Regions from separate parts of the Pseudarthrobacter sp. CCNWLW217 genome, predicted to be linked through region 1. Evidence: predicted binding sites of a transcription regulator. Region 1 holds the regulator's gene; the other holds the start of a gene.
The links. The regulator LexA, encoded in region 1, represses DNA repair genes until DNA is damaged. The targets are predictions, from matches to a motif close to TCGAACANNTGTTCGA.
Positions count from the first base shown of each region.

Region 2: V9L18_RS15120 (LexA family protein) is a predicted target of LexA. The motif match lies at 12,533-12,548, and genes of this name have one in related genera.

Region 1 covers NZ_JBBCBT010000010.1:146,285-160,708, reverse strand. The annotation lists gene V9L18_RS13355 (MFS transporter) at 137-1,429, opposite strand; gene V9L18_RS13350 (SseB family protein) at 1,486-2,409, opposite strand; gene priA (bifunctional 1-(5-phosphoribosyl)-5-((5-phosphoribosylamino)methylideneamino)imidazole-4-carboxamide isomerase/phosphoribosylanthranilate isomerase PriA) at 2,430-3,176, opposite strand; gene V9L18_RS13340 (hypothetical protein) at 3,231-3,389, opposite strand; gene hisH (imidazole glycerol phosphate synthase subunit HisH) at 3,390-4,124, opposite strand; gene hisB (imidazoleglycerol-phosphate dehydratase HisB) at 4,121-4,747, opposite strand; gene V9L18_RS13325 (histidinol-phosphate transaminase) at 4,810-5,928, opposite strand; gene V9L18_RS13320 (LysM peptidoglycan-binding domain-containing protein) at 5,985-6,395, opposite strand; gene lexA (transcriptional repressor LexA) at 6,743-7,489, shown strand; gene V9L18_RS13310 (ATP-dependent DNA helicase) at 7,564-9,621, opposite strand; gene hflX (GTPase HflX) at 9,614-11,182, opposite strand; gene V9L18_RS13300 (class I SAM-dependent methyltransferase) at 11,612-12,226, shown strand; gene dapF (diaminopimelate epimerase) at 12,207-13,151, opposite strand; gene miaA (tRNA (adenosine(37)-N6)-dimethylallyltransferase MiaA) at 13,218-14,114, opposite strand; gene miaB (tRNA (N6-isopentenyl adenosine(37)-C2)-methylthiotransferase MiaB) at 14,118-14,424, opposite strand, start outside.
Region 2 covers NZ_JBBCBT010000012.1:137,708-152,131, forward strand. The annotation lists gene V9L18_RS15040 (hypothetical protein) at 1-172, opposite strand, end outside; gene V9L18_RS15045 (relaxase/mobilization nuclease domain-containing protein) at 203-1,840, opposite strand; gene V9L18_RS15050 (MobC family plasmid mobilization relaxosome protein) at 1,843-2,232, opposite strand; gene V9L18_RS15055 (hypothetical protein) at 2,484-2,792, shown strand; gene V9L18_RS15060 (helix-turn-helix domain-containing protein) at 3,318-3,593, opposite strand; gene V9L18_RS15065 (ParB family protein) at 3,608-3,877, opposite strand; gene V9L18_RS15070 (hypothetical protein) at 3,894-4,343, opposite strand; gene V9L18_RS15075 (hypothetical protein) at 4,543-4,833, opposite strand; gene V9L18_RS15080 (single-stranded DNA-binding protein) at 5,104-5,832, opposite strand; gene V9L18_RS15085 (glutaredoxin family protein) at 5,825-6,103, opposite strand; gene V9L18_RS15090 (DUF2188 domain-containing protein) at 6,566-6,793, shown strand; gene V9L18_RS15095 (ParB/RepB/Spo0J family partition protein) at 7,134-8,489, opposite strand; gene V9L18_RS15100 (hypothetical protein) at 8,907-9,152, shown strand; gene V9L18_RS15105 (hypothetical protein) at 9,241-9,393, opposite strand; gene V9L18_RS15110 (DUF4192 domain-containing protein) at 9,588-10,601, opposite strand; gene V9L18_RS15115 (hypothetical protein) at 11,543-11,971, opposite strand; gene V9L18_RS15120 (LexA family protein) at 12,562-12,993, shown strand; gene V9L18_RS15125 (Y-family DNA polymerase) at 13,002-14,300, shown strand; gene V9L18_RS15130 (hypothetical protein) at 14,346-14,424, shown strand, end outside.

The DNA of each region.
Region 1 (14,424 bases):
GGCATGGGTCCGGCCGCGAAGTACCCCGGCGCGTTCATCTGACCAGGCCTCCCCCACGCTGGCGCCCGGCGGGGGGCTCACCTGGGGGGTCCCCCCGCCGCCGTCGTCAATTTTGCGGGTCGTCATGCGGGTGTCGTCAGGCAGCGGTGCGGCTGCGCCGGCGCTGCTGGAGCACCAGTCCCACGAGGCACAGCACAACGCCGGCGACGCCGACGGACACGAACCCGCCGGAGGACCCCATACCGTCAATAAAAATTCCCGCGAGCGGTGCGCCGAGTGCCACGCCGGCAGTCAGCGCGGAACCGTACCAGCCCATTGCCTCTCCGCGACGTTCCTCAGCCACCAGGTCCGCCACTTTCTCGGACGCGGCGGACAACACCGGAGCGCACAGGAGGCCGGGCAGGATCGAGACGAACGCCAGAGTCCACGTATCGTGCGCGAAGCCCATCGGGATGGTCAGGGCGGCCATTCCCAGAAGAAGGACAATCGGCGAAACCGGGCGGTGCATGGCGCCATAAACGAGCCCGCCAACCACGGACGCAGCACACCAGAAAAGGAACACAATACCGATCTCGCTTTGGTGTCCGCCTGTTTCGAGAGCTGCGACGATGCCGACGTCCGTGCCGCTGAGCACCATCCCGGCGCCCGCCGCAACCGCAAAGACGGCCGCGACAGTGGCCGTGAACCACGCGAAGTTGTGGGCCACCCTTCCCCGGAGACCGGGTCCGCCATGGGTAGCGGCGGGCATCAGGTCTGCCGCCGCCTCCTGGACGTGGGCCGGTGCGGCGGAGACCACTGCAACTTCCGCTGCGTGGCGTTGGTCCGCCTCACATTCCTCGGTCTGGGCGACGCTCCGGGTGGGCGGGTTGAACCACATCAGGAACAGCCCTGCCAGTGAGGTGGAGACGCCAACGATGGTCAGCCCCAGTACGGAGTAACCACTGGTAGCCACCACGGCTCCGACGGCGGGGCCGATCATGAACACCATCTCGGTAGTGATGGAGTCCAGGGCGAAGGCGGTCCGCCGCTGGTCGCCGTCTGCCAGGACGCCCAGGGACTGGCGGAGGACGCTGAAGATCGGGAGGGTCAGCAGCCCGCCGATGAAGACCAGCGGCAGCAGCCATTCGTACGTCACATGGGGCACGGCAGACCAGATGACTGTTTCGGAAACCACCGACGGGATGAGGGCCCTTCGCAGGCCCACAGTGTCCACGCGCCGGCCGCGCCATGGCGCCCCGAGCGCTATGCCGATGGTCATCACGGCCGCGGCCGCCCCGGCGGCAGCGTAGCCTTTGTCCAGCGTCAGGACGATGTGCAGGGTCAGCAGGACGCCGGCGGCGGAGTGCGGGATACGGGCAATCATGCCTACGAGCAGCAGCCGCCTAATGGGGCGGACGGAGAGCAGCTCCCGGTATAGGGCGAAATTCACGGAAATTCCTTTGGTCTGCCGCGGGCAGCCCGAGGGGTCACCCCGCTGACCGTCAGCTATTGAACAGCGCGCCTCAACTTGATTTCGATCGAGTCAACCCGCTCCCCAAACAATACATTCCTGGACCAGGCGGATTGGAGGCCGGCCACAAGCTCCTGGACCGCGGCGGCGTCGAGGCCGTCCTCAAGGTAAAGCACCACCTGCAGTTCGGGACCCGCGCCCCCACCCGGCAACGTGTCACCGATCCCAGTTGTTGAGGCGACGCCGGCCCCAGGCAGGAGTCCGATATTCCGGACGGCGGGGAATCCGGTAGCAGCCTCCGCTATGGTGGCGGCCACTTCGCGGTCAAGGTAGGAGGGCACCCAGGTGCGTTGCTGGGCCAGTGCCCACACGGCAGGACGACGGACCACAAACGTGACCTCAGAACCGGGATCCAGCACCAGGAGTTCGGCCTGTTCCGACACTGCGGAGAGGGCAGCCCTCGCGGCGTACACAGCCACCGGCCGGGCATCCGGGTGCCAGTTGGACAGCGCCTGGGCGGATGTGAAGGCGGGCATTGCGGTCCTGCCGTCGGCTGCCTTCAGCATCACGAGCGCCATGTCCGCTTGCTTGTCAGCCGTCAGGCCGTCTTCGCCTTCGGCTTCTTCCGCGAGCTGGGCAATGATGGGGATAAACACCCTTGCTGTCGCCAGCGAGGCGACGACGGCCGCCTCGTCTCCGCTTCCGTTCCGAAGCGCCGCCACCGCGGCGAGGTATCCGGCGTCGGCCGTTCCGTCGTCGTCCTCGAAGTTGTGGATCTTCCCGTCGTCCCCGGCCAGGCTTCGGCCCTGCCACGGCCGGCCCGCCGAGTCTGCCGCTCCACCGGCTCCGGCGAGGGCTGCTGCGATGTGGCCGGGCAGGTGCCGCTGCGCCGGTCCGGCCGTGCCGGAAATGCTGCCGGACGCGCCGTCCAGGCCAGGTGCAGTGCCGTTCGGTTCCATCCTGTCAGGCTGACCGGGGCCTAGCGGCGGCCAGCGACGTCGAGGGCTTCGGGCAGCGTGAAGGCTCCGGCGTAGAGGGCCTTGCCCACGATGGCGCCTTCGACGCCCAGCGGGACAAGGGAACGGAGCACCTTGAGGTCATCGAGGCTGGAAATGCCGCCGGAGGCCACCACGGGCTTGCCGGTCTTCTCCACCATCTGGCGCAGCAATTCCACATTGGGCCCTTGCAGGGTGCCGTCCTTGGTAACGTCGGTGACAACGTACCGGGCGCAGCCGGCCTCCTCCAGGCGGCCGAGGACCTCCCAGAGGTCACCGCCCTCCTTGGTCCAGCCGCGGCCTGCCAGCGTGGTTCCGCGGACGTCGAGGCCGACGGCGATTTTGTCGCCAAAGCGGTCGATGGCCCGGGCCGTCCATTCCGGGTTTTCCAGGGCCGCGGTGCCAAGGTTCACCCGTGCCACGCCGAGGTCCAAGGCAGCTTCCAGTGATTCATCGTCCCGAAGTCCGCCGGAGAGCTCCACCTTGATGTCCAGGCGGCCCACCACATCGCGGAGGAGTTCTGCATTGGAGCCGCGGCCGAACGCGGCGTCGAGGTCCACCAGGTGTACCCATTCGGCGCCCTGCTGCTGCCAGTTGAGGGCGGCTTCCAACGGAGTGCCGTAACTCGTTTCGCTGCCGGCCTCACCCTGGACCAGCCGGACGGCCTGGCCGTTCACGACGTCGACGGCGGGGAGCAGTTCAAGAACCGGCAGATCGTTTGCGGTGGTCATCTCAGAATCCTCAGGTAGGTGTGCAGCTGTTAGTGGGAGGTGGCCCGGTGCGGGCTAGCTTCCGGGAAAGGTCAGCAGGGCGGCAGCCAGCAGGGACATGCCGGCCAGGACGTAGAAGCCAATTTGGGTCCAGAGCGGCTTGTGCTGCTGCCGGAAGGACAGGGCACCGCCCACCAGGAGGCCGGCGAGCCCCATCAGGACAATGGACCACATCTAGGCGTTGCCATCCGCGGGTGCAGGCTTCCGCAGGGCGTCCACCCAGTTGCGCAGGAGGCGGGCTCCGGCGTCGCCGGATTTTTCCGGGTGGAACTGGGTGGCGCAGAGCGGTCCGTTCTCCACGGCAGCGATGAACGGCGCACCGTGCTCGGACCAGGTGACCTTGGGCGGTGCCATGCGCGGCTGCACCACGTCAAAGTTCCATTCCTGGACGCCGTAGGAGTGCACGAAGTAGAAACGCTGGTCCTCGACGCCTGCGAACAACTTGGACCCTTCCGGCACTTTGACGGTGTTCCAGCCCATGTGCGGCACGACCTCCGCCGGTAGGAGTTCCACCTTTCCGGGCCACTCCCCCATGCCTTCGGCCTCGGTGCCGTGTTCCACACCAGCCTCGAACAGGACCTGGAGGCCTACACAGATACCCAGCACTGGACGCCCGCCGGCGACGCGCCGGCCGATGAGGCGGATGCCGTCCACGGCTTTCAGTTCGCGCATGACCGTTTCGAAAGCGCCGACGCCGGGGACCACGAGGCCGTCGGCGTTCAGTACGTCCTCGGGCTTGGAGCTGAGGATGACTTCTGCCCCGGCCCGTTCGAGGGCGCGCACGGCGGAACGGACGTTACCGGACCCGTAGTCGAGCACGGTGACGGTGGGCTTGCCTTCGGGCGATTCCGGCTTCTTCAGGGAAGCCGGGTCGATCACGGCGCCGTCGCGGAGGATCTGGCCGCTCACAGGGCACCCTTGGTGGACGGAATGCCTTCTACACGGGGATCGGGCTCCACGGCTGCACGCAATGCACGGGCGAATGCCTTGAACTGTGCCTCGACGATGTGGTGCGGGTCCCGGCCGGCGATGACGTTCATGTGCAGGCAGATGCCTGCGTGCAGCGTGATGGCCTCGAAGACGTGCCGTGTCAGCGACCCGGTGAAGTGGCCACCGATCAGGTGGTACTCCTGGCCGGCAGGCTCGCCGCCGTGAACCAGGTAGGGCCGGCCGGAGACATCAACTACCGCGTGCGCCAGGGCCTCATCCAGCGGCACGGTGGCTTCGCCGAAGCGGCGGATGCCGGCCTTGTTGCCGAGGGCTGTGCGCAGGACTTCACCGAAGGTAATGGCGACGTCTTCCACGGTGTGGTGGACGTCGATGTGAGTGTCGCCGGTGGCCTTGACGGTCATGTCAATTAGCGAGTGCTTGCACAGTGCCGTGAGCATGTGGTCATAGAACGGGACCGAGGTGTCGATGTTTGAGACGCCGGTTCCGTCGAGGTTGATCTCCACGAGTACTGACGATTCGCTGGTGGCACGCTCCATGCGTGCGATGCGGGACGCGGCAGTGCTGGATCCGGTGGAACTCATGGTCATATGTCCTTTGCGAAGAAGGAGTGATTGCCGGCGCGCGCAGCGCGGCTAACTCAAGTTTAGGCGGGCAGCTTTGCCTGGCTCGCCAGGATGGCTTCCAGGGATGTGAGGAAGGCAGTGGTTTCTGTCTCAGTCCCGGCTGTGACGCGCAAATGGCCGGGGATTCCGACGTCCCTGATCAGGACGCCGGAGTCCAGCAGCTGCTGCCAGACGTCGTGGGGCCGGTCCAGTCCGCCGAAAAAGACGAAGTTCGAGTCCGAAGCGGCGGGTTTGAGGCCCATCCGTGTGAGCTCCGAGACGATGCGGTCACGCTGCTTCTTGATGTCCTCAACATCGGCCATCAGCGCCTCGCGGTGCTGGAGGGCGGCCAAGGCCGTGGCTTGCGTGACGGCGGACAGGTGGTACGGCAGCCGCACGAGGCGCAGGGCGTCCGTCACTTCGGGTGCGGCAGCCATGTAGCCCAGCCGGGCTCCGGCGAGGGCAAAGGCCTTGCTCATGGTCCGGGTGACGATGAGGCGTTCCCGGCCCGGCAGCAAGGTCAGGGCGCTCGGCGTACCGTCGTGGGCAAATTCGTGGTACGCCTCATCCACAATCACGATGGTCTGGCTGTCCTCGCCGGCGGCGTACACGGCCTCCACAACATCCAGCCCCAGCCCTGTGCCGGTGGGGTTGTTGGGCGAACTCAGGAAAACGATGTTCGGCCGGAGTTCCTTCACCTGCAGGGCGGCTGATTCGGCGCTGAGGCCGTAGCCGAGCGCACGCTGGCCGGCAACGTACTTTGTGTCGGTGCCGCTGGCCAGTAGGGGGTACATGGAGTACGTGGGAGGGAAACCCAGGGCCGTGCGGCCGGGTCCGCCAAACGCCTGGAGGATTTGCTGAAGCACTTCGTTAGAGCCGTTGGCTGCCCAGATGTTGGCTGCGTCAAGACCGTGGCCAAGGTATTCAGCCAGCGCAACGCGGAGATCGGAAAATTCACGGTCCGGGTAGCGGTTCAGGCCGGCGGCTGCCTCGGTGACTGCTGCGCTGATCGCGGCCCGTACGTCCGCAGGAACGCCGTGAGTGTTTTCGTTGACGTTCAGCAGAATGGGAACATCCAACTGGGGAGCCCCGTACGGGGTCAGGCCACGGAGGTTGCTGCGGAGGGGAAGGCGGTTCAGACGCTCTAGCTGGTCATTCACCTGAACAGTTTAGTGCCGAAGCATGGACCCCGAAAATGTGACGGTCAGCGGCAGCGTCACTTCACAGGTACAAACAGCTGCTGGCCTGGCACGACAGCGCCGGCAGTGAGGTTGTTGAGCTGGACGATGTCCGCTATCACGTCGCGGGGATCGCGCTCGGGTGCAACCGCTGCCGCGATCGCCCACAGTGACTCCCCGGACTGTACGGTGACGGACACTGTCGGTGTGACTGAGAGATCGGCTGCGGAGTCTGCTGCCTTGGCGGGGGCGTTCAAGAATCCCGCCAGCAGGAAGATCAGGACAGCGAGCAGGACCAGCGGGATGCCGATCAGGACCACCCGTCCGCGTCGCGTCAGGCGAAGGGGCGGCAACTGCTCCTTGCCGGGGCGGACCTGCGGGACTGACGTGAGGTGCTGTACCGAGACGAACTGCGGACGGGAGTCCTGCGATGCTGAAAACGCTGACATGAAATGAGCCCTCCTGGACCATGCTTTGCTGCCCGGAGTGTTCCTTCCGCTTGTCCGGCGAAGCGGACGTTCCCGAAGTATTCGAATCTTCGAACGCTTCCGGAAGCGAATAGAACACATGTTCGAACTTTGCTTCTTCTGTTTTAGCACTTATCAACGAACATTGTCGAGACTCGCTAGAACAAATGTTTGAAAAAGTGTTGCGGCTGGCCTACGTTTGAACCAAGGATCAACCACCCGAAGTACAGCCACCTCTGTAGTTGATCAGCAGGGTCTGACAATCAATGCCGGAGGCTCCCGGCACCCGGCGCCGGAGGCACCGGGGCAACGGAAAGGCATTGGCTAACATGGCAGCAGCAGCCGGCGGCAGGGCGACCCAGAGGGGTCCACAGCCCCAGAGGACTCCCAAGGGGCTGACTGCCCGTCAGAAGAAGATCCTGGAAACGATCCAGCGTTCAGTCAATGACAACGGATACCCCCCGTCCATGCGCGAAATTGGCGACACCGTGGGGCTGGCCAGCCTCTCCAGCGTGACGCATCAACTCTCGCAGCTGGAGAAGTTGGGATACCTGCGCCGGGACCCTAAGCGGCCACGGGCCATGGAGGTCCTGATGCCGCTCACCCTGGATGCCGGGACTGCCAAGGCTCCGGGCTCCGCCGCACCGGCAACCCTGCGGGGCATCAGCGGCGGGAAGGTAACGGAGCTTTCCACTGCCATGGATACGGCCATGGTTCCCCTGGTGGGCCGGATCGCAGCCGGCGGGCCGATCCTTGCGGACCAGGTGGTTGAAGACGTGATGCCCCTCCCCCGCCAACTGGTCGGTCAGGGCGAGCTCTTTATGCTCAGGGTGGCCGGAGACTCCATGGTGGACGCGGCCATCTGCGATGGCGACTGGGTGGTGGTGAGGCGCCAGGCCGACGCCGTGAACGGGGACATCGTCGCGGCCCTCCTGGACGACGAAGCAACCGTCAAGACGTTCCGCCAGCGGGACGGCCACACGTGGCTGTTGCCGCAGAACACGCAGTACGAACCCATCCTGGGCGACCACGCCACCATCATGGGCAAGGTCGTTTCGGTTCTGCGTTCACTCTAGGTACAGTGCCCAGCAGCAAAAAGATCAGCTGAGCCCGCCCACATGGGCTGGCTCAGCTGATCTTCGCAGTTAACTCAGGCGTGCTCTTTGGACAGCCGTTCCAGCGCCGCAAACGCAATCTTGCGATCTGTGGTGGGCCAGAAGGGCGGCAGCGCACCCCGGAGGAACCCGGCGTACCTCTCGGTGGCCAGCCGTGAATCAAGCACCGCCACCACACCTTTGTCCCCGGTGGACCGGATCAGCCGGCCGGCACCCTGGGCAAGCCGGATGGCGGCATGAGTGGCGGAGACCGACATAAAGCCGTTGCCGCCGGCCTGGGCGACGGCCCGGGAGCGGGCAGTCATAAGGGGGTCGTCCGGCCGAGGGAACGGAATGCGGTCAATCACCACCAGCCGGCAGGAGCCGCCCGGTACGTCCACTCCCTGCCACAGGGACATGGTTCCGAAGAGGCATGTGTCGGGCTCGTCGGCGAACTGCTTGACCAAGGCGGTCATCGTGGAATCGCCCTGGCAGAGGATGCTCAGGCCCAGACGGGGCCGCAAGGCGTCGGCTGCTTCTTCTGCGGCGCGACGTGAGGAGAACAGGCACAGTGCACCGCCGCCTGAGGCCCTGATCAGCGCCTCGAGCTCCTCCAGCGCCTCCGCGGACACACCGCGCCCGGGCTTGGGCAGGTGCCCGGCAACGTACAGTATTCCCTGCTTTGGGTAGTCAAACGGGGAACCGACGTCAATGCCCGTCCAGCTCGGGGCGCCCGGGCCCACAAGGCCCAGCCCGCCGGCGGCCGGCTCGAAAGCAGAGCCGATGGCCAGTGTGGCCGAGGTCAGCACTACGGTGTGGCCTTCGAACAGTCCCTCGCGCAGCTTCCCTGCGACGCTGAGCGGTGCGATGTTTATCAGTGCCGGTGCGGCGTCGTCGGGCTGCGCATAGCCTTGCTGCGGATCGAAGGTGCTGGCACGCGAGAACCACACCACTTCCCGGTTCTCCCGGGCCACGATCAGCCGTTCACACAGTTCCAGGATGAGCATCAGGCGTGAGCGCGCGAGCTGGCGCCCGCCGTCGGCCGTCTGGCTGCTGTCCCCCTTCGAGTCGGACAGGGCAGCCCTGCAGGCGTCACGCAGCTGGTCGATGCAGTCCAGCTGCTCGTCATTTAGGCCGTTGGGAAGGAGCCCGTTGGGAACCCCTGCCAATGCCAGTTCCAGGTTGGCGGCCGCAGCGTTGAGGGCGTCCACCGTAATGGCCGTGTGCTTCCGCGCTCCGGCAGCCGCCGCATGGACCATCGCTACGGACAGCTGCCCGGACACCGCACCGGTCACCCGGTCCTGGAGCTCGTGCGCCTCGTCAACCACCACGACGTCGTATTCGGGCAGGACAGCCAGCCCCTCGAACGCGCTGACGGCGAGCATCGCGTGGTTGGTGACCACAACATCGGCGTCGGCCGCGTCCTGGCGGGCGAGTTCGCTGAAGCATTCAGCGGCCATCGGGCACTTCTGCGCCCCCAGGCATTCCATCGACGTCACCGAAACCTGCCGCCAGGCACGGTCCGTGACACCCGGGAGGAGTTCGTCACGGTCGCCGGTAGTGGTTTTTTGCGCCCAGTCGCGCAGCCGCACTACCTCTTTGCCCAACTGCGACGCCGGTCCCCCGAGAGCGGCTGCGAAGTGCGGCACGCTGGTGTCCTCACCAAGGGAAAAAAGCTGGCCTTCGGAGGGTTCCTCCGAGGGAAACCCGCCTTCAAGCTTGTGCCGGCAGACGTAGTTGGAGCGACCCTTCACCAGCGCCACCTTGACGGGGCGGTCCAGGGCCGGGGTGATGGTCTTCAGCAGCCGCGGCAGGTCCCGGCCCACAATCTGTGTCTGCAGGGCCAATGTTGCGGTGGAAACCAAGGTGGGCTTGTTGCTCACCAGCGAGTGCGCAATGAGCGGAATCAGGTAAGCCAGCGACTTTCCCGTTCCAGTGCCGGCCTGGACCAGGAGGTGGTCGCCGGTTTCGATGGCACGGGCCACCTGCCTGGCCATCTCATGCTGGCCGCTCCGGCTTTGTCCGCCCATTCCGGCCACGGCGCGGTCGAGCAGTTCGATCACGAACTGCTCGCTGGCCGTGCCTGAAGGCTCACCTGCCACCGGTTCAGCCATTGCTGACGAATGATTCCAGTTCAGCCGCGAGGCCTTCCCGGACCATCACCACTGCCCGCGTTCCGTCCTCGCCATGGTCAAGGCTGAGGATTTCCGCGTCGGTGTCATGCAGTTTGCTGATCACGTCGCCACGATTGTAGGGAATGAGGAGTTCAAGCTTGACGCTGGGCCGCGGGATCGAGCTGCTGATCTCGCGCAGCAGCTCCGCGATCCCTTCGCCGGTCCGCGCCGACACCACCACATGGCGGGGTTCGCGCTGCTTGAGTCGTTCGATCACAAACGGATCCGCGGCGTCTGCCTTATTCAGGACGATGATTTCCGGCACCTTGCGGGCATCGACTTCGCTGAACACCTTGCGGACGGCGGCGATCTGGCCTTCCGGGTCCGGGTGCGAGGCATCCACCACATGCAGGATGAGGTCCGCGTCCGCTACTTCCTCCAGTGTGGAACGGAATGCCTCCACGAGCTGGGTGGGAAGGGAGCGGACAAAGCCCACGGTGTCCGCCAGGGTATAGCCCAGGCCATCCGCGGTCTCCGCCTTGCGCACGGTCGGATCCAAGGTGGCGAACAACGCGTTCTCCACCAGCACGCCAGCGTCCGTCAGCCGGTTCAGCAACGACGATTTCCCGGCGTTGGTGTAGCCGGCGATGGCAACGGACGGCACTGAATTACGACGCCGGTTGGCCCGTTTGGTTTCCCGGGCCGGCTTCATCGCGGCGATCTCGCGCCGCAGCTTAGCCATGCGGGTACGGATTCGGCGACGGTCCAGTTCGATTTTCGTCTCACCGGGACCACGCGAACCCATACCGGCGCCAGCGCCGCCCACCTGGCCACCAGCCTGGCGGGACATGGATTCGCCCCAGCCGCGCAGGCGTGGCAGCAAGTATTCGAGCTGAGCCAGTTCCACCTGGGCCTTGCCCTCACGGCTCTTGGCGTGCTGGGCGAAAATGTCCAGGATCAGGGCCGTACGGTCAATGACCTTGACCTTGACAATGTCCTCCAGCCCGCGCCGCTGGGAGGGAGCCAGTTCGGCGTCCACCACTACGGTGTCCGCCCCGGTGGACATCACGATTTCCTTGAGTTCCAGGGCTTTGCCTGACCCTAGGAACGTTCCGGGGTCCGGTTTGGCTCGGCGCTGGACCATGCCGTCCAGGACTTCCGAACCGGCGGTCTCGGCCAACGCTGCAAGCTCACGAAGTGAGTTCTCAGCGTCCGCGAGCGTTCCTTCGGCCCACAGGCCAGCCAGGACCACGCGCTCCAGGCGCAACTGACGGTATTCGACTTCGGTGACGTCTTCGAGTTCCGTGGACAGCCCTGCCGTGCGGCGGAGTGCCCGGCGCTCTTCGAGGTCCTGCTGGTCGCCGTCGTAGGCGCTGTGTTCTTCTTCGAGGCGGGAGATCGCCTGGGCTTTGCCGAACACCGCCCTGCCGTCGCCTTCTGCGGCGGGGCCTCGTTTTGCCGGAACATCCTTGGAAAGAATCCGGTCGATGACAGCTTGGATTTCCTCCGGGCTCATATCCTGGGCTGCTGGATCGGATCCGGTGTTGGGCTGGCTGGTCATGGTCTCCTTTGAAGATTCGGCATTTCCAGAATAGTGCCGATTGCTGGTGAGTGGGGACGTATTCGCGCTGGGCTGACGGCTGGCGGTCATCCAGGACTCCTGTCTGTTGCGCACACCGTACAAGCGATGGCGTGCAGCGTAGGATCCACGCCTTCGAAAGGGTGGAGGAAGTGGTATGCGCAGGCAACGTCAGGAGGGGCGCAGCGGGAAGCTGGCTTCGAGTATTGCCCGGCGGTCGGACCAGCCGGCGAAAGCTTGGTCGATGACGCATCTGCGGAAGGTAGGAAACCTGCATCGCTGCGGGACATGGCTGCGGGACGGGTTCAACCCGTGCCGGCTACTCGAAGATCAGGAACATGCCTTCCAGATTAGCAGACCCGATCCCCCGCGGTTTCCCTTACGCTTCAGGGCCAACTAATCTGGCCAGTTATGGAGTCCGCACACTATTTCAGCGCATCGCCCGCAGGGCCCTTTACCCGCAAGCCGCTCACGGTGGATCTCGCTGGGGAAACGCGCACACTGCAGACATCCGGTGGCATCTTCAGCCCTGACGGGATAGACAAGGGCACCGCCGTCTTGCTCGCCGAAGTCCCGGCGCCGTCGCCGTCGGGAAACCTGCTGGACATCGGCTGCGGCTGGGGTCCGATTGCGCTCACGATGGCCCTGAAGTCGCCGGCAGCCCATGTCTACGCCGTGGACGTCAACGAGCGCTGCATCACGCTGACAAACGAAAATGCGGCTTCGCTCGGCCTGGGCAACGTGACGGCCAGCATGCCGGAAGACGTGGACCCGGAACTCCGCTTTGACACGATCTGGTCCAACCCGCCGATCCGGATCGGTAAGGAGGAACTCCACTCGCTGCTGAAGCTGTGGATTCCGAGGCTGGCGCCTGGCGGCTCAGCATGGCTGGTGGTGCAAAAGAACCTCGGCTCCGATTCCCTTCAGCGCTGGCTGTCCCAGGAGCTGGACGCCTCGTTCACCGTCACCCGGGAAGCCACGGCCAAATCCTTCAGGATCCTGCGGGTCAGGAAAGCGTCCCGCTAGCCACAATCACGGCCGGGCCGCTGAGTTCGACGTGCTCGTGCCCACCGGCTCCGGCAAAGAATTTAACGCCGACGACGCCGCCTGGCACCTTGACGTTCCAGGCGTCTGGTGCGCCGGCCCCGGCCCAATGCCGGATTGCCACGGCAGCGGCGCAGGCGCCTGTGCCGCAGGATTGCGTTTCGCCGACACCGCGTTCGTGGACCCTCATGGTGATGGTGCCTACGCCGTCGTGCACCAGCGGCTCCGCGGGGACCACGAATTCGACGTTGGTTCCGTTGACGGGTGTTGGATCGACATGCGGCGCGGTGTAGAGCCGGGTGGCTTCCAGCTCGGAAAGCTCGGCGAGGGCCACTACGGTGTGCGGGTTGCCCATGCTGACGGAGATGGCGGGGCGGGGTACTTCCAGGCCATCGGCCGTGACCAGGGAGTCCATGGCTTTGGCGGTGGCCGCGCCGGGGAAGATGAACTGCCAGGGGCCCATGTCGACGGCGTAGTCCTCGCCCGTGCGGACGACGGTCTTGACCCCGCCGCGGGTTCCGATGGTCAGGGCCCCGCCGTCGGGCAGGTCAACCAGGCCCTCGGCCCGGAGGAAGTGGACGAACACACGGACGCCGTTGCCGCACATCTCAGACAGGGAGCCGTCTCCGTTGCGGTAGTCCATGAACCATTCCGCGTCCGGTGTTCCTTCGAGCAGTTCCCGGCCCTCGGGCAGGTATCGCGATGGCACGGCGCGGATGAGTCCGTCGCCGCCTATGCCGCGGTGCCTGTCGCACAGCGCGGCCACCTGGTCTGCGGCAATAGTGTGGACACCGTCAGGGTCAGCGACCAAGACAAAATCGTTTCCTGTACCGTGCCCTTTAGAGAAGCGGAGTCCGCCCAAGGCGGCGAAGGTTGGCTCGAGAGTCACAGCAGGGGTAGCGTCCATGCTCCAAGGCTACCGGCCAAAGGCAGGGCCACAGAAACCCGCCCCCGGCCAGGGAGCTGCGTGGGTTCAGGTGCAGAGCGCCGCCGCGCGGGTTTCAAGTTCGGGATCCTGCCAGTCCAGCCAGCTGATCCGGGGATCGGCGCGGAACCAGGTCAGCTGCCGCCTGGCAAACTGCCGGGTCGCCACGATGGTCTCCTCGACGGCTTCCTCGACGGTGGCGCCGCCGTCGAGGACTTTGAGGAACTGGGAGTAGCCCAAAGCCCGCGGGGCCGTCTTGCCGCGGCGCAGGCCTGCCGCGTCCAGTCGGCGGACCTCTTCCAGCAGCCCCTTGTCCACCATGCTATGAACGCGCTGCGCCAGCCGTTCGCGCAGCTGATCCCGGTCTACGGCCAGTCCGATCTGGAGGGCGGGCTGGAAATACTCCCGCCGGGGCATGAAAGAACTGAAGGGCCGCCCAGTGAGCTGGTGGACTTCCAGCGCCCTGATGATACGCCGGGCATCTGAGACACGGTCGGCCGAAATGGGGTCGACGACACGGAGCCGGGCAAGGAGCGGCCGCGAACCTTCGGCCGCAAAGTCCGCTTCCAGCTGGCCGCGTACGTCAGGGTCGGTTCCCGGGAACTCCAGGACGTCCAGCGCCGCACGGACATAGAGTCCGGAACCGCCGGCCAGGATGGCACGCTTACCACGTTGGTGGATGTCCGCGATGATGGCGCGGGCCTGCCGCTGGAAGTCCGAGACGCTCGCTTCCTCGGTGACGTCCAGGGTGTCGAGCAGGTGGTGGGGAACTCCCCTGCGTTCGGCGGTGGTGATTTTCGCCGTGCCAATGTCCATACCGCGGTAGAACTGCATGGCGTCGGCGTTGACCACCTCGCCGTCCAGGGCCAGGGCCAGGTTGACAGCGAGGTCGGACTTACCGGACCCGGTGGGGCCAACAACGGCAATGACCGGTGGGTGTGCCACCGGTCAGGCGCTGCGGACCGGCAGGGACGGCATGCCAAGCGAAACCCCGGTGCGGCCGGCTCCGGTCTTTGCCGAGCCCGGTGCCGGTGCGCCGCAGGAGTCGGCCTGCGACCTGTCCCAGGCGTCGCCAGCTCGTGAACGCCGAAGGCTGTAGTCCTCCACAGTGGGGTCGGCCACGAGGTGGAAAGCTGCGGCTTCGGTAATGGTAACAGTCACGAGGTCACCGGGGCGGGGCGACGGCGCCCCGACCGGGACTGAGAAATGCACCAGCCGCTGGTCCTGGGAGCGACCGGAGAGCCGGTGGGTTTCC
Region 2 (14,424 bases), on a different contig from region 1:
CCGCGGTAAGGCGCGCCTGGGCTTCGTGCGCCGCTTGGGAGTCAAGGTCTTCCTGCTGTCGCTGGGCTTCCTGCCGGCGGCGGGCCAGCGTCTCGGCGATGCGTGAGGCCATCGTCAGGGATTGCCGCATTCCGTTGTCGAAAAAGTCGTCGATGCCGTCTGATTCACTCATGGTGTTCCCCTTGCACTAGTGGTGTGATTCTTATCGGTCGAGTCCCGGCCCAGTATCGCGGCTGGGCTGATAGGTCTTCGGTGGTGTTGCGGGTGTAGGTGTTCTGGCAACCACCGAACCGGGACGGATCGGTGCCATGCCGCGGCGGGCAATATCGATCGCGCTGGGCACCACTGCAGCCTCAGCTGCAGGCTGCTGCTCGGCACCAACCAAAACCGCCTTAGGCATGGTCGCGGTGAACGGGGCCAGCTGCTCCTCAACCACCGAACGGATGCGCTGAGCCTCACGGGTCCGCCCGGACTGGGCGTGCATCTCGTACACCGCGAAGGCCGTGTTGATCAGCTGCACCATAAGTGCTGTTTGAGCCGCTGTTTTGTTCTTACTCGACGCTGCCATGAACAGCATGGCCGTGCCGGCAATGGATGGCAGCGCGACGGGTTTGCCGTGCTGTCGGGGGGCTCGAAGTTGGGCGGTGCGGGACAGTTCGGCAGCTGTGGCGGCCAGCGGCCCTGGCGTAGCCTCCAGCCGGTATGACCAGGCTGCAAAGGCACCGGAAACCTCGCGCGCTGCCTTCGCCCAGGTTGCGTGATCGTCACGCGGAATGGTGCGCAGCTGGTCGGCCAGTGCTGTGGCGTTGCGGGTGTACTCCACCCACACATCAGCTGACGGGGTCGCGTTCTCGGGACCGGTCTTGGAGACCTTGCGCTTGTTGCGCGCTGCCGCATTCCATTCCGCCGCGGCCTCGGTAGCCTGGTGCGGCGAGTCCAGCCATTCTTCACGAAGTGCACCGAGCTTCAGGTCGGAGGCGAGGGTTCCGCCGCCGAACCAGATCGGCCGCTCCCCCGGCTTGGGGCGTTCGGCGACGGAGTAGCCAACGATGACGTCGGTGGTGTTTTTCGCGTAGCGCGGCCGGAGCAACAGGCCGGTGTCGCGGGCGCGGCGGACGAACTCCGCTTCGGTCGCTGACGCGCTGGCGCTGGCGCGGACTTTCCTTGCCAGCGAGGCGCGGTGCATTTCCCGGTCGTCCCGGGCGGCCGTGGCCTTCTCCGCCCGGTCATAGCCACGGGTGGCGTGCACGGACGAGAGCTCTTCGAGCCCGTACTTGGTTTCCAGATCCCGGCAGGTCTTCTGTGCGCGCTGGTAGTCACCGTGGGTGGAGGCCTTGGTGCCGTCTTCACGGACCAGGGACACGGCGATGTGGATGTGGTGGTTGCCGTTCTCACTCGTTCCGTGGTTGATCGCGACCCACCGGCACTGGGCCTTGCCGCTGGCCTCGGTGAAGCCCATGGCGTCAACGAAGTCATTCGCGATGTCCCCCCACTGCTGGTCCGTCAGGGCGCCTTCTTCGGCGCGGAGGCTCAGCGAGCAGTGCCACACATCGGCTGGCTTGTGACCGTTCGGTACGCTTTCTTTCTTGACCGGGTCCCAGCGGAAATCCTTCTGCAGAATCTCGACGCCGAAGGCCTTGCGGGGCTGGTCCAAATGCTTCGCAATCGCGACCGCGTCATCCTTGTCCAGGACACCGTCGTCGTACCAGGCCATGATCGCCGCGTCCCCCGCGACCAGGTGCGGATCCGTGTGCGAGTTCTTCGTCTTGTCCGCGTCAGTGGAGGCCAGGTAGAGCAGCAGCCCGGACATCCGGGAGCCACGGGTGATGTTCGGAATCATTCCTACATCAACCCCTCAATCGTCCGGTCAATCCGCATGGCAACCTCGCGCACATACGCCAGGGCAGCCTTCGCATCCTGGGGGAATTCGTCACCGGCGTTGGCGTGCCGGGCGATCTGGTTCACGTTGTTCGACACCCGGGCCAACAACGTATGGATCGCCATCAGTTCAGCCATCGCCGCCTTACGCTCCGTCGGCGTCTCCGACCCCTCCGACAGCGCTGCCGTGAGGATCAGGTTCGGGACCGTGACCTTCTCCCTGGCAGCCCGGGCAACCAGGGCGGCTTCTTCCTCGGCGGTGACCCAAAGGTCACGGCGCTTCTTGGACCCGGCTGGTTTGTTCTCACGCCGCCGCTTGGAGATGCGGGAACGGGAATCAATCTCCTCAGACACGCACTCCCCCAATCCCTTCAAACGGCCCAGCGCAGCGACCCCGAAATCGGGGACCACACGACCAGTGTGCCAAGCGAACAACCACAGGGCCGTGAGCGACACGCCATTTACACCCGTGTAAATGTATAGCTTGCTCCACCGAAGTTGGCTCACCCTCCTTTCCGCGGCTCAGTCGCTAATCGGGTCTGGAATCGGACCACCGCGCGCGTGGCTCCCCCGAAACGGCCCACTGGTGTGGTTACCGTTGGTGCATGCCAACCATCGATATCGAACAGACCCGCAACCAAGCCCGCGCCCTCCTGGACTCACGCATCGAGTCCGTCACGAACCTGGTCAAGACCAGACAGCGCATCACCGAGCTGCGCGAGCAGCTCGCCGACGCAGAACGTGAAGACAAGCGCGCCTACGTGCGCGCCACCAAAGACGGGTGGAGCCCCGAGGAACTGAAGAAGCTCGGGCTCGAATCCGGCGCCGCCACGCGCCGCCGCAAAACGGCCACCGCCGCCACGTCGAACGACACTTCCCCGTCCTCCACTGGAGGGTCTACCGCGGCGGAGTAGGACTGCCCCTCGACCACATGGGCACGGCAAAAGCTAAAACCTTCGGGCTTTTCCCGCACACATGTGGACGACGGGACCCACCTGACCGGCTGCACACAAACGCCAGGACACCCAAGGCGGGAATGTCACCGCCGGGACCGGCGAATGTGCACAGCCTAGGCACGCTGACATCACCACCGGGCCCCTTCCCCATGGACCAAGACCGGCGTCGCCGGCCAACCCGTCCCGGGGTCAGGTTTCCTTCAGCAGGGACAACACCCATCCGCCGAGCGGGGCAACCTTGAGTGGCGATGGAACCGAACCGATGGCCTGGCTTCTAAGACGCCCGGGGGGCTTCCAGCCCGGTCACCGGCAGGGACAACCACGAACTGCAGGCGACGCTCATCACCACCAAGTACCGCAGGCCCGCGTGATCCAAGTAATGGCATCAACCGCACATCCCAGGCATCACAAACGTCCCCCATGACGTTGAAGGCCGGCACCCGATGGGCGCCGGCCTTCATGCTGCTTTGGGAACTGGATTGGTTAGCTGCCGCCGGGGGCGTCGCCGTCCGGGATCTGCCCTGAAGCGATGCGCTCTGCAGTCTTCTCATACGCGGCTTCAATGTAAGCCTCCAAGTCGTCTTGCCGTACCCGCCAGACGTTCCGTCCGCCGAACTGCGCCGCGCGCAGCTCGCCGCTTTTCACCAGCGCATAAATCGACGGCATGCCCAGGTTCAGGATCTCCTGGACCTGCTCAAGGGACAGCATCCTTGGCAACGGCAACGGCGCCGGGCCCTTCACCTGGTTCATTTCTTCCATCCGCTTTCCCATCGCTATGCGCCCTCGTTCCGGTGTTGCATCTCATCCATAGTTCTCTGCCCACGGCGCAGCTCGCCAGCCTTCACCGGAGGCCACGGCTTGCCGCCGTTGTACTTGCGCTGCAGGCGCTTCACCTCACGCATCGTCGCCCGGACAATGAAGTCCGACACGCTCGCATCGCCTTCCTGCAAACCCGCCGCTCTGAACGCGGCCCGGACCTGCCCGGCCTGCTCCTCGGTGTAGTACGGCGTGAACGCAGGAAACCTTTCCGGCTTCTTCACCATTTATGAACAAACCTGCTTAGACCGCACGCAGTGCCCTCGGCCACGGATGCAGGCTGTCCAAGAATCCCTTCCCCAGGGCCATGGAACCGTCCTCGTTAAAACGGACATCGGAGTGCTCGTGGCTGCCGCCTGCATGAGCGACCGCGGCCAGGACAAGGTCAAGGTTCTCCCTGTCCAGCCCCGACACGAGGTCACCCAGGACGACGGGAACATCCTCCGCCAGCGACGCCGCCAACAACAAAACCCGACGTTCCCCACCGGAGAGCACACCCGTCCCCTCCGGGACAGCTGCGAAATCGATCCATGCATTCACTTGGCCGGGCCCTTGGGGCTCAGTGCTTGTGTGGACCCAAGGGTTACCAGGGGCAGCAAACTTCCCACCAAAGCCCCGGATCAACAGCTCAGTGGCAGCCTCGATCGTGTACACGCCTTTTGCCCAGGCACGGAGGTCATCTGCATGTGTCATGGTGGTTTCCTTTGATCGAAGAAAGGTATGGAATCAGCGGCGGGAGGGATCAGATGCGCTGCATAGAGAGCCCTGACAACCATGGCCCTGGGCCCTAGCCCAGGCGCCGCTTTCCCGGTTACGGTCCCATTCGCACACGGTGGGGGAAGGGGCTCGACGCCGGTTGCCCGTCGCAGAGCTCGCACCCATTTCTGCAGCTCTAGGCTTCCGTGCGGCGGCGAAGAACTGTAACGAGGGTCCAGGCAGCTGAAAGCGCAGCAATGAGCGCGGAAACAGCCATCAGTACGTTGCCGGTCTGGCGCAGTCCGTCCAAACCTGTTCCTGGTTCTATCCATACGGTAAGGGCGCTCGAAACACCGGCAAGGGTGGTCAACAAACTGCCCCAGATCAGCCAGCCTCTGCTGGCACCGATTCGGACCATGAGGAAAAAGCACAGTCCCACAAAGAGGACGACGGCAATGGATGCCAGTGACGTATTCATCGTTTCCATGAGAAACCTTTCGAGTGGATGATTCATCTTGTCCGTTGGGTTTAGCGTATCTGCCGGCCCTGACGGAAAGCGGCTGTTATTCGGTGAGGCTGTTCCGGCCGTCTTCCGAGACGTCACGGGCAAAGAGGTGCCGGGGTGCGTGCCCGTCGGAGGCAGAAACGCCATGCTCCAGTGTCTCTGTTGGTGCGTGCGAGTTCCCTGAGTATCCGGCCAACCCGCGACTTGGTGTGTCCGGGCCAGCGTATCTGCTGACCCCGACAGTTGTACTGCTTAGAACGGGGGCTCGGAATCAGGCCCGCTGCCCCAGCCGCCGCCGACGTTGCTGGTGGCCGGGATGCCCCATGGGTCGTCCTGCGGGGCTGATTGCCCGGCCGAACTGCTGTTGCCCTGGAAGCCGTTGCCATTCCCGCTTTGTCCGCTCTGGGAACTCCGCTGGGTGCGGTTAACCTTGGCGTTCGCGTACCGCAGGGACGGGCCGATCTCGTCCACTTCGAGTTCGATCACGGTGCGTTTCTCCCCTTCCTTCGTTTCGTACGAGCGGGACTTCAGCCGGCCCGAAACGATGACACGCATGCCCTTGGTGAGGGATTCGGCGACGTTCTCGGCAGCTTCCCGCCACACCGCTGCCCGGAGGAAGAGTGTTTCGCCGTCCTTCCACTCATTGGAGGCCCGGTCAAATGTCCTGGGGGTGGAGGCGATGGTGAAGTTTGCCACCGCGGACCCCGAAGGGGTGAACCTGAGTTCGGGATCGTTGGTGAGGTTTCCGATGACGGTGATCGTGGTTTCTCCGGCCATGATGGTTGCTGCCTTCCGTGAGGTGTTGCTGGTGTCGTGTGGGTTCTCGTGCTGTGGCTCGTAGGGGTCTGGCAGGGCTTGGTATGGATCTTCGAAGGGGACGTTGATGGTGCCCTCCGGGTTGGCGTCCAGGCCGAACCAGTCAGCGTCGCTGGATTGCCGTGGGCTGAGTTGGAACCGCTCCCCTGCCGTTGTCTCAGGCATGTGCTGACGCTGCCGTGTGGTTCATGTTCGCCTGAACGAGCTTGTCGCGGCGCAGCCCGGACCAGTGGTCCTGGTCATCGGAGTTGTTCACGACGACGGGCGCCTGGGAATAGCCGAGCTCGGCAGTGATGTATTCCAGGGCAGCCGGCACTTCAGTGATGTCCACGGCCGTGTAGCTGATGCCCTTGTCCTCGAAGTAGGACTTGGTCCTGTCGCAGTTCGGGCATTCTGGTTTGGTGTAGACCGTGTATTCGGTGGGTGAAGAAGTCATTTTCAGTACCTGGTTTCGTATCTCAAATTAGTTTCGTTCGCCTGTCTGACTTGCTGCTTCAATTCTACCAATCATTCAACTGAATGAATAGGCTTTCAGGCGCTGATTCTAGGCATTTTTGGCCTGAATTTTGTGTAAATTTCTGCCATTGCAGTGGCGGGTCCGTCAGCTGACAGGCGTTTAGCCCCGCGCTCCTGGTCCTCGGAATAGAGCCGCAGTAAGAGCTGCCACCCCCACCCAGGACGCTAATCGCCGCCCCCACCCCGGATCCCCTGCCGGTCGTCCATGGACATGTTCTTGAAAAGTAAGCTTGCTTTCTATTAGATTGGGGTGAGCTTCTCCGCATGTCCCCCAATTTGCGGAGCCGGCGCTTAGGAAGACCCCGCATAACTTGACTCGTGCTGCGGGGTTTTCCGCTGTCTGCACCATTCGTGAAAGTTCAACCGTGAGAGGGAGATTTCTATGGCCCAGGGTGATATTGAGACGTACTACGAAGATGGCGCGTGGAAGAACAAGCGCGAAGGCACAGGCCGGGCGTTCGGCGCCGGCTACAGCACCAAGGATGAAGCAGTGGCAGCAGGCCGGGAGGCTGCGCAGGTTGACAAGGTGGAGCACGTCATCAGGAACCAGGACGGCCAGATCGGCTCCAAGAACAGCTACGGCAACGATCCCCGGAATGTCCCGGGCTGATTGCTAAGCGACACCCTGGCGCTCCGGCGCCTGGGACACAAGAAGGGCCGGCTCAAAATGAGTCGGCCCTTCTGCGTTCTCCTCGGCAAAGGAAATCTACGGATTGAGCCTAGCTGAATGTTTTCCTTGGTGCCTGCAGCTTCCGGGTGGACGTCGTGTCCCTGTAGCGCGGCACCTGGTGCTGCGGTTGCTGGGTGCGTTGATCGGCGGTCGGCCGCTGGTGAGTGGCTGCTGTGGTTCGCCTTGGGCGGCGGACCGCCCGACTTCTGAAAGGTTCCTGACCCTTCCGTGGTGAGTGGCCGGGGTCTTGCCGGGCGGGGTTTCCGCCCGGCAAGGGTGTTTATGCGGCCGCGTCGTCCTCGGTTGGCTTCTGGCCGTCGAGGATGATGTTCTCGACCTCGCTGGGGGTGTATCCCCACGTGACCAGCTGGTTCAGGTAGTCCCGGTGGGTCTGGGACGGGGACCGCCATGAGTCTTTGGCGATGGTCTTTTCATATCCTGCGCAGACCAGCGCGATCAGGGAGAACTCGGGCCTCGCTTCGGTTTTGGCGACGTGGTCCCGGAGCGGGTTCCATCCCCACCGGTTAGCCTCTTCGACCTTGGCCCCGACCATTTCGGCCGCGACCTTCCCGTCGTAGCCGCTGGCGGTTTCGGAGTGGTGGGTGATGGCGTGGACGGTGAAGTACTGCCAGCCTTTGGGTGCCTGCTTCCTGGCCAGCAGGGTTTTGACGAACTCGCGGCGGACCTTTGTGGCCGATTCCATGGCCTTGTTGTTGGCGATCAGCGTTTTCCGTTCAGCCTTCTGTTCCTCGGTCATCGGGCCCTTCTGTGCCTGCGTCCCGCTCCCGTTGTAGCGTTCGTACTTTGGGGTGAAGCCCAGTTCCTTCCAGTCGCTGATGACAGGCTGGGCGGTGTGCTGGCCCCGGTAGTCGGTGCTGATCACAAAGGCTTTGGCGTCCTCGTCGGTGGCCGGTTCACCGTCAGCACGTTTGGCCGCTGAGACGTACAGGTTCTCCTCGTCCGCATAGTGTCCGGCGTCTTCGACGATGGCCTTGCCCTGGGCGATCAGTTCTTCGATCAGGGCGGCGAGCTGGGCTTTGGATTCGCGGTCGTCCCGGATTTTCTGGGCGATGTGGTCGAAGTACTGCGGTTCGTCGCGGATGACTGATTCGAGTTCTTCGATGGCGTCCTGGTCTCCTTCGAACTCGGTCATCACCAAGGCCATGTCGAGGGTGTAGCCGCTCTCGAGGGCCTTGGTCCCGGTGGTGGATGCCTTGGCTTTGAGGGCGTTTTCGACTTTGGCCTTGGTCCTGCCGGTTTTCTTGGCGATCGCGGCCGCCGAGACGCCGATCAGGGACAGCTGGTGGTAGGCGTCAGCTTCGTCCGCTTCGGTCAGTTCGGCTCGCTGGATGTTCTCCACGACCTGTGTGACGATGCGTTCTGCTTCCTCGGGTGAGTCGATGAGCAGGACCGGGATGAGGGGCCGTTCGGCTTCGACGGCGGCCCGGGTGCGGCGCTGGCCCATCAGGACGTGGACGGTGCCGTCGTCCTTGCGGTGGGCGATTACCGGTTCCATCACGCCGTGTTCCTTGATGCTGGCGATGAAGTCAGCGGTCAGGGCGGCGTCTTTGCGGACGTTGATGTCCACGGTCAGTGTTGCCGGGTCGAGCACTTCAAGCGTGGGTGTTGCGTTCATGGTGTTGCTCCTTCTTGCCGAGAAGTTGGGTGCGTGGGGCGACCAAAGGTGACCGGCCAGCTCCCCTCTCCCCCGTTGTTTTTTGGCTGCTGGCGAAGCTTGCGGAGCTGTGGCCGACGGAGGCCTGTCTACCCGCAGGGCAAGGCACGGAAAATCTTCGGAGGAAATCAGCGACGCAGGAGCGCCGGAGAAGAATTTCCGGGGTGCAGGCCCCGACGAAGGAGGGGCTAGAAGGGGCCGGAGCGGGCACGTACAATCCGAAGGACAGCAGCCAAAAAACGTCGTAGACACACCAGGTTCAGGGGGTCCGGAGCTCTGCGACGGCGCGCGCTGGACCCAACTGCCGGCCGCGCCAGCGGACGCCCAAACGAGTGCGAGCCCTGCGAGCATGCCTTTGTCCCTGAGTAGGGTGGGGGCATGAGCGATCCATTTCCGCACCTTGGCCGCGGCAGTGAGGCTCGGCGCGGCAGCGCGTGGAAGTCACCACGGGTCCGCCGGATCCTGGCTGTGGTGTTCACTATTGCCGCGTTCGGGTCGGTGGTGCTGGTGGCTGTGGACCTGATCGTTGGTCGGCCTGCTGCCGGCGACCTCTTTATCGCGTTCCTGAACAGTCTCGCGGCCGCGGCCTTGTGGCGGCTTGGTTCTGAAAAGCAGCGGACATGACGAAGGGCCGGCACGTTGACGTGGCCGGCCCTTCGTGGTTTTTCCTCGGCAAAAGGAAATCTGGGTGCAGCGTCAGCGCTGCGCTGGGTTACGGCTCGTCGAGCCGGTGGTCTTCCAGGGGAAAGTCTACGGGGCCGGTGGGTGGGCTGGCGGTGAGCAGGCGCAGCTCCAGGAAGTCTTCGATGGGGCTCGCGTCGGGGGCGACGGTGTCGTCCTCGGTCATGCGGATCTCGTTGGCCACGCCTGTTTCCTTGCCTGCTGTAGGACTGCTTGTGTCCTTTCACAGTAGTGGCAGTTTCTGCGGGCTGGCTGGAAGTGGCTGCGCCCGCGGCAGCGTTATCGCGGCCGGCGGAGCGCTAGCGGGGGAGGCCGCCGCGCACCTGGGGAAGATCCGACGGGGAAGGCCGGACCCCTTGGGTGGGTCCGGCCTGTCCCTTAGCGGTTCAGCTGGCGGTCATAGGACTTCTTCGGGTCCCGCACACAGTCGGCCAGAAGTCCGCGGTTGACCAGTTCGGCGAATAGTTCAGCCAACCGGTATTCGGCGACGTCCTCCAATGCGAGCTTGAAGTACCGGGCGGCGAAGCTGGACTTTCCTTTGAGCCATTCCAGCCAGCCGATCAGGCACAGCATGGGGGCGCGCTGCCCTTCGGGGGTGGCTTTCATCAGTTCGAAGGCGACTTCCTGGGCGGTGTCCACGCGAGCCCAGTCCGGGCGGGTAGGAAACACTCCCAGCATCACCGAGGTGAACTGGTCGGGGGCGTGGGTGATGATGTCACCCATCATGTAGTCCCGGATGGTGGGGTGCTGGAACGCTCCTGCCAGCTCCTGCGCGGTCTGCGTGGTGAGGGTCTTGGGGTTGTCCAGAACCTCGGCCCACTTGGCACGTCTTGCTTCCAGGTCCTCGGGCCAGCCGTCCGGCTTGTGGGCGGCGATCGCTTCACGTACCGTCTCGTCACCGGTGAACGGCGCCGGTGCGGTGAATCCGGTGACGTTGCTTCCCCGGTAGATCAAGGCGGCGTTGCCGTTGCTGGTGGTGATGGCATCCAGCGGCTTGTCCGGGCAGCAGGTCGTGTCCTCGCAGAGGTAGTTCCTCCACAGTTCGGAGGTCACCAGCCATGCGTCCTTCAGGGGCATCCCTGCGGTGTCCAGTTCGGTACGCAGTGCCTGCACGTGTCCGGAGTAGGGGCGCTGGTTGCGGGCGGTGTTTTCGTCCGTGTAGATCACCAGAATGGTCCCGGTCGCTGCCTCGTCAGCGGTCAGGTAGCTGACCAGCGTCTGGGCAAAGGCCACAGGCTCCAGACCGAACGGAGCATCCATGCGGAGGGTGGCGCCGAGCTTGTTGCCCTGCATGGTTACAGCGACGAAGGATTCCGTCGGGGCCTCGCCCAGCGTGTGCGGGATGAAGGCCAGGATGTCGGCCGGGCGGGTGAATTTGATGAAGTCGTTCATGGTGTTGCTCCTTCTTGCCGAGAAGTTGGGTGCGTGGGGCGACCAATGGTGACCGGCCAGCGTCCCCTCTCCCCCGTTGTTTTTTGGTTGCTGGCAAGCTTGCTTGCTCGGCGGCCGACGGAGCCCTGTCTACCTGCAGGGCAAGGTGTGGGAAATTCCCGAAGGAAATCAGCGACGAAGGAGCGCCGCAGGGAAATTCCCGGACCGCAGGCCCCGGAGGAACGGAGGGGCTAGGCGGGGTGGAGCGGACGCCTAGAATCCGCAGGACAGCAACCAGAAAACGTCGTAGACAGACAGGGCCAGGGGGTCCGGAGCTCTGCGACGGGGCGCACTGGACCCAACTGCCGGCCGCGCCAGCGGACGCCCAAACGGGTGCGAGCCCTGCGAGCATGCACTTTTCCCTGGTCTCCCGGATCCGCCCAGTCCGGCCCCAGCTCGGGGCTTGCCGCCGACGCCAGGTGATTTCTTCCCTTCCAATGGCGGGAACGGCGGTCCGCCGCGGGCAACCACCGGCCCGAGCCGGCCACGTGCGGCGGACCGCCCGCACTGTGCCACCCCTGGGTGCGCACAGAAGGGAAGCACCCACCTACCCGCTTGAGTAAGTGGGAGCCTCGGTTGGCTAGTTCATCCTTGGCCGGTGGTCCGAGCGAACAGGACGGCCACCAGCTCGTTGTGCCAGTCCAACGGCAGGGTCAACGCGGGCTCCCGTGATCACGGCGTCGGCCATCGCGCGGATGTGCCCGGCGAGATCTTGCGCGGCGGCCGCGCTGTAGGACTCGGGAGACTTATCGACGAGCTTGGCGAGGGTTTCGAGGAAAACAACAGTCTGCGCGATCTTTTCAGTGATTCGGTGGGTTCTGTCATGGTTCTGGTCCTTTGGTCGGAACGGGCCGGGCCGGGGCCTTGCCGGGCGGGTTTCCGCCCGGCAAGGGTCGCGGCGGTTAGGCGGCGTGGACCGCGTAGGGCATGCGGTACCGGCTGGGCAGCTCGGCGGCGGCTTCGGGCAAGTCCGCCGGGCCGTGGGCCTGGCCGTTCTTCCAGTGGAAGAACGCCTGTTCGGTGATCGCATCCCACTGCCGGGCCTTGGTCCGGTAGTAGGTGCAGGTCACGTCGCCCTCGCAGTACGTGGCCACGCCGAACAGGTTCCCGATGTTGTCAGCGGTCCGCGTGGCCGCGACCATGACGTAGGGCCACTGGCCCACGTCCCAGCCCTCATTCCCCCAGCTGGGAATCACAGCCCAGCCGTGTTCGCCAATGAGTTCCATCCACTCGTAGCCGCCGTTCAGGTGGTAATCCCCCAGCACGGTCACGCCGTCGATAGTTTCCCCGGTGTCCTTGAGGATCACCGTCTTCTTGGATACTGCGTTCATGGTGTTGTTCCTTCTTGCCGAGAAGTGGGGTGGCGGGGCGGCCAATGGTGACCGGCCAGCTTCCCCTCTCCCCCCGTTGTTTTTTGGTTGCTGGCAAGCTTGCTTGCTTGGCGGCCGACGGAGGCCTGTCAACCCTCTGGGCAAGGTCAGAAAAATCTTGCGGGATCCGAGCTGGCGAGGATCCCTGGCTGAAGAATTTTCGGGCCGCCGGCCCCGACGAAGGAGGGGCTAGACGGGCTGGAGCGAACGCCTAAAATCCGCAGGACAGCAACCAGAAAACGTCGTAGACAAACAGGGCCAGGGGGTCCGGAGCCCTGCGACGGCGCGCACTGGACCCAACAGCCGGCCGCGCCAGCGGACGCCCGAAACGAGTGCGAGTTCTGCGAGCCGCTGCGTTGAACGGGTTGTGCCCACTGGCGGTCAGGTGGAGCCCTCCGCACAGCTCGAAGCTGTCCCCCTTGGGTACAACCCGTCCCGTTTCCCGGTCTCGGCACGATCCTGTATCGGAAGCAACATGGTGGGGAAGAGCGAATGTCCGCCCTCGCGAGTACACTGAATGAATCGAACATATATTCGAATAAAGGTGTGTTGTGGGCGTTATTGTTGGTCCCCGTGTGATAGATGCGGGCGTGTCGTTGTTGTCGGTGCTGGTCTCCCCGGTGCCGGTCGCTGCGGGGTTCCCGTCGCCGGCGCAGGACTACTTCGACGGCCGGATAGATCTGAACGAGCACCTGATCAAGGACATCACCAGCACCTTCGTTGTCCGGGTCACCGGTGACTCGATGGAACGGGCAGGGATCAGCGACGGCGACGAACTCATCGTCAACCGGGCGCTCGAACCCAAGGACGGTTCCGTGGTCATTGCGATCCTGGACGGAGAATTGACCGTCAAACGACTGCGGATTACTGCCACCGGGGTCGTGCTGCAGGCCGAGAACCCGGCATACCCGGACATCCGGGTCCCCGCGCTCTCGGACCTGCTCATCTGGGGCGTGGCCACCCGTTGCCTTCATTATGTGTGAGGCCGGCCATGACTAAGCCGGCTGTGACGCGGCGGATGCCGCAGATCGCGCACGTGGATGTGAACTGCTTCTACGCGTCCGCGGAGCGGGCCTTCGACCCGTCCCTGGACGGCAAACCCGTGATCGTGCTGTCCAACAACGACGGCTGCGCAGTCACCCGCTCCCCGGAGGCGAAGGCCCTGGGGATTCCTATGGGTGAGCCCTGGTTCAAACTCGCCCCACGCGCGAAGGAATGGGGCCTTGTCGCGCTCTCCAGCAACTACGAGCTGTACGGGGACATCAGCGCCCGCGTGATGGAACTGCTGGGCCGATACTCGGCCTGGCTGGAGGTCTACAGCATCGACGAGGCCTTCCTGGGAGTCAAAGGCACACCCGCCGAGCTGCTAGCCCTCGGCCGGACCATGAAAGCCACCGTCCGACGGAACGTCGGCGTCCCGGTCTGCGTCGGGATCGCCGCCACGAAGACGTTGGCGAAGCTGGCCAACAAATGGGCGAAAAACAACCCTGTCTTCGGCGGGGTCTGCCACTGGGACTCCGTCCCCGCCACCGAACGGGAATCCCTGATGGGGCGGCTGTCCGTGGTGGAGATCTGGGGAGTCGCCGCACGGCTGACCCGGCGGCTGAACGTGATGGGTATCTTCTCCATCCTTGACCTGTCCCGCGCCGACGCGGTCATGATCCGGGACAGGTTCTCCGTGGTCATGATGCGCACCGTACTGGAACTGCAGGGAACCCCCTGCATCCCGATGGAGGAAGAACGCATCGGACGGGACCAGCTGAACTTCTCCCGCTCCTTCGCCACCCCCATCACCACGGCCGCCGGCATGCGCCAGGTGTTGAGTGTGTACGGGCAGCAGGCCTCGGCCCGGCTGGCCAAACACGGGCTGCAGGCCAAAGTCCTGACCGCGTTCGCCGGCACCTCCCACTTCAACCCGAAAGACACCTCCTACCCTTCGGTCTGCATCCCGTTGCCGATGCCCACCGCGGACCCGGTCATCCTGACCAAGGCCTCCCACGCCCTCCTCCCCCTCATCAACGAGGGCGTCAGGTACGCCAGGGCCGGGATCATGGTCACCGACCTCCGCCCCACAGGGAACCAGCCACCCCTGTCCCTGTTCGAGAACCCGCACGAGGAACGCCGCGTCGGCACCCTCCTCGAAGACGTCACCAAAAAGTACGGCCGCGGCTCCATCGGCCTCGGCCACGCCGGGATCCGCAGCGGTCCCGACTGGACCATGAAACGCGACATGCTCTCCCCCAGATACACCACCCACTGGGACGAACTCCCCCTCGTCAAAGCCGCCTAGCCCTTCTGCCTCACCAATGAACCAAGCACCACATGAAAGAACCCCATGACTCTGACTCCTGAAGCCCCCGCACTGACCCGCGACATTCAGGTCCGCACGGACCCGACAGGCAGACCCCTCGCAC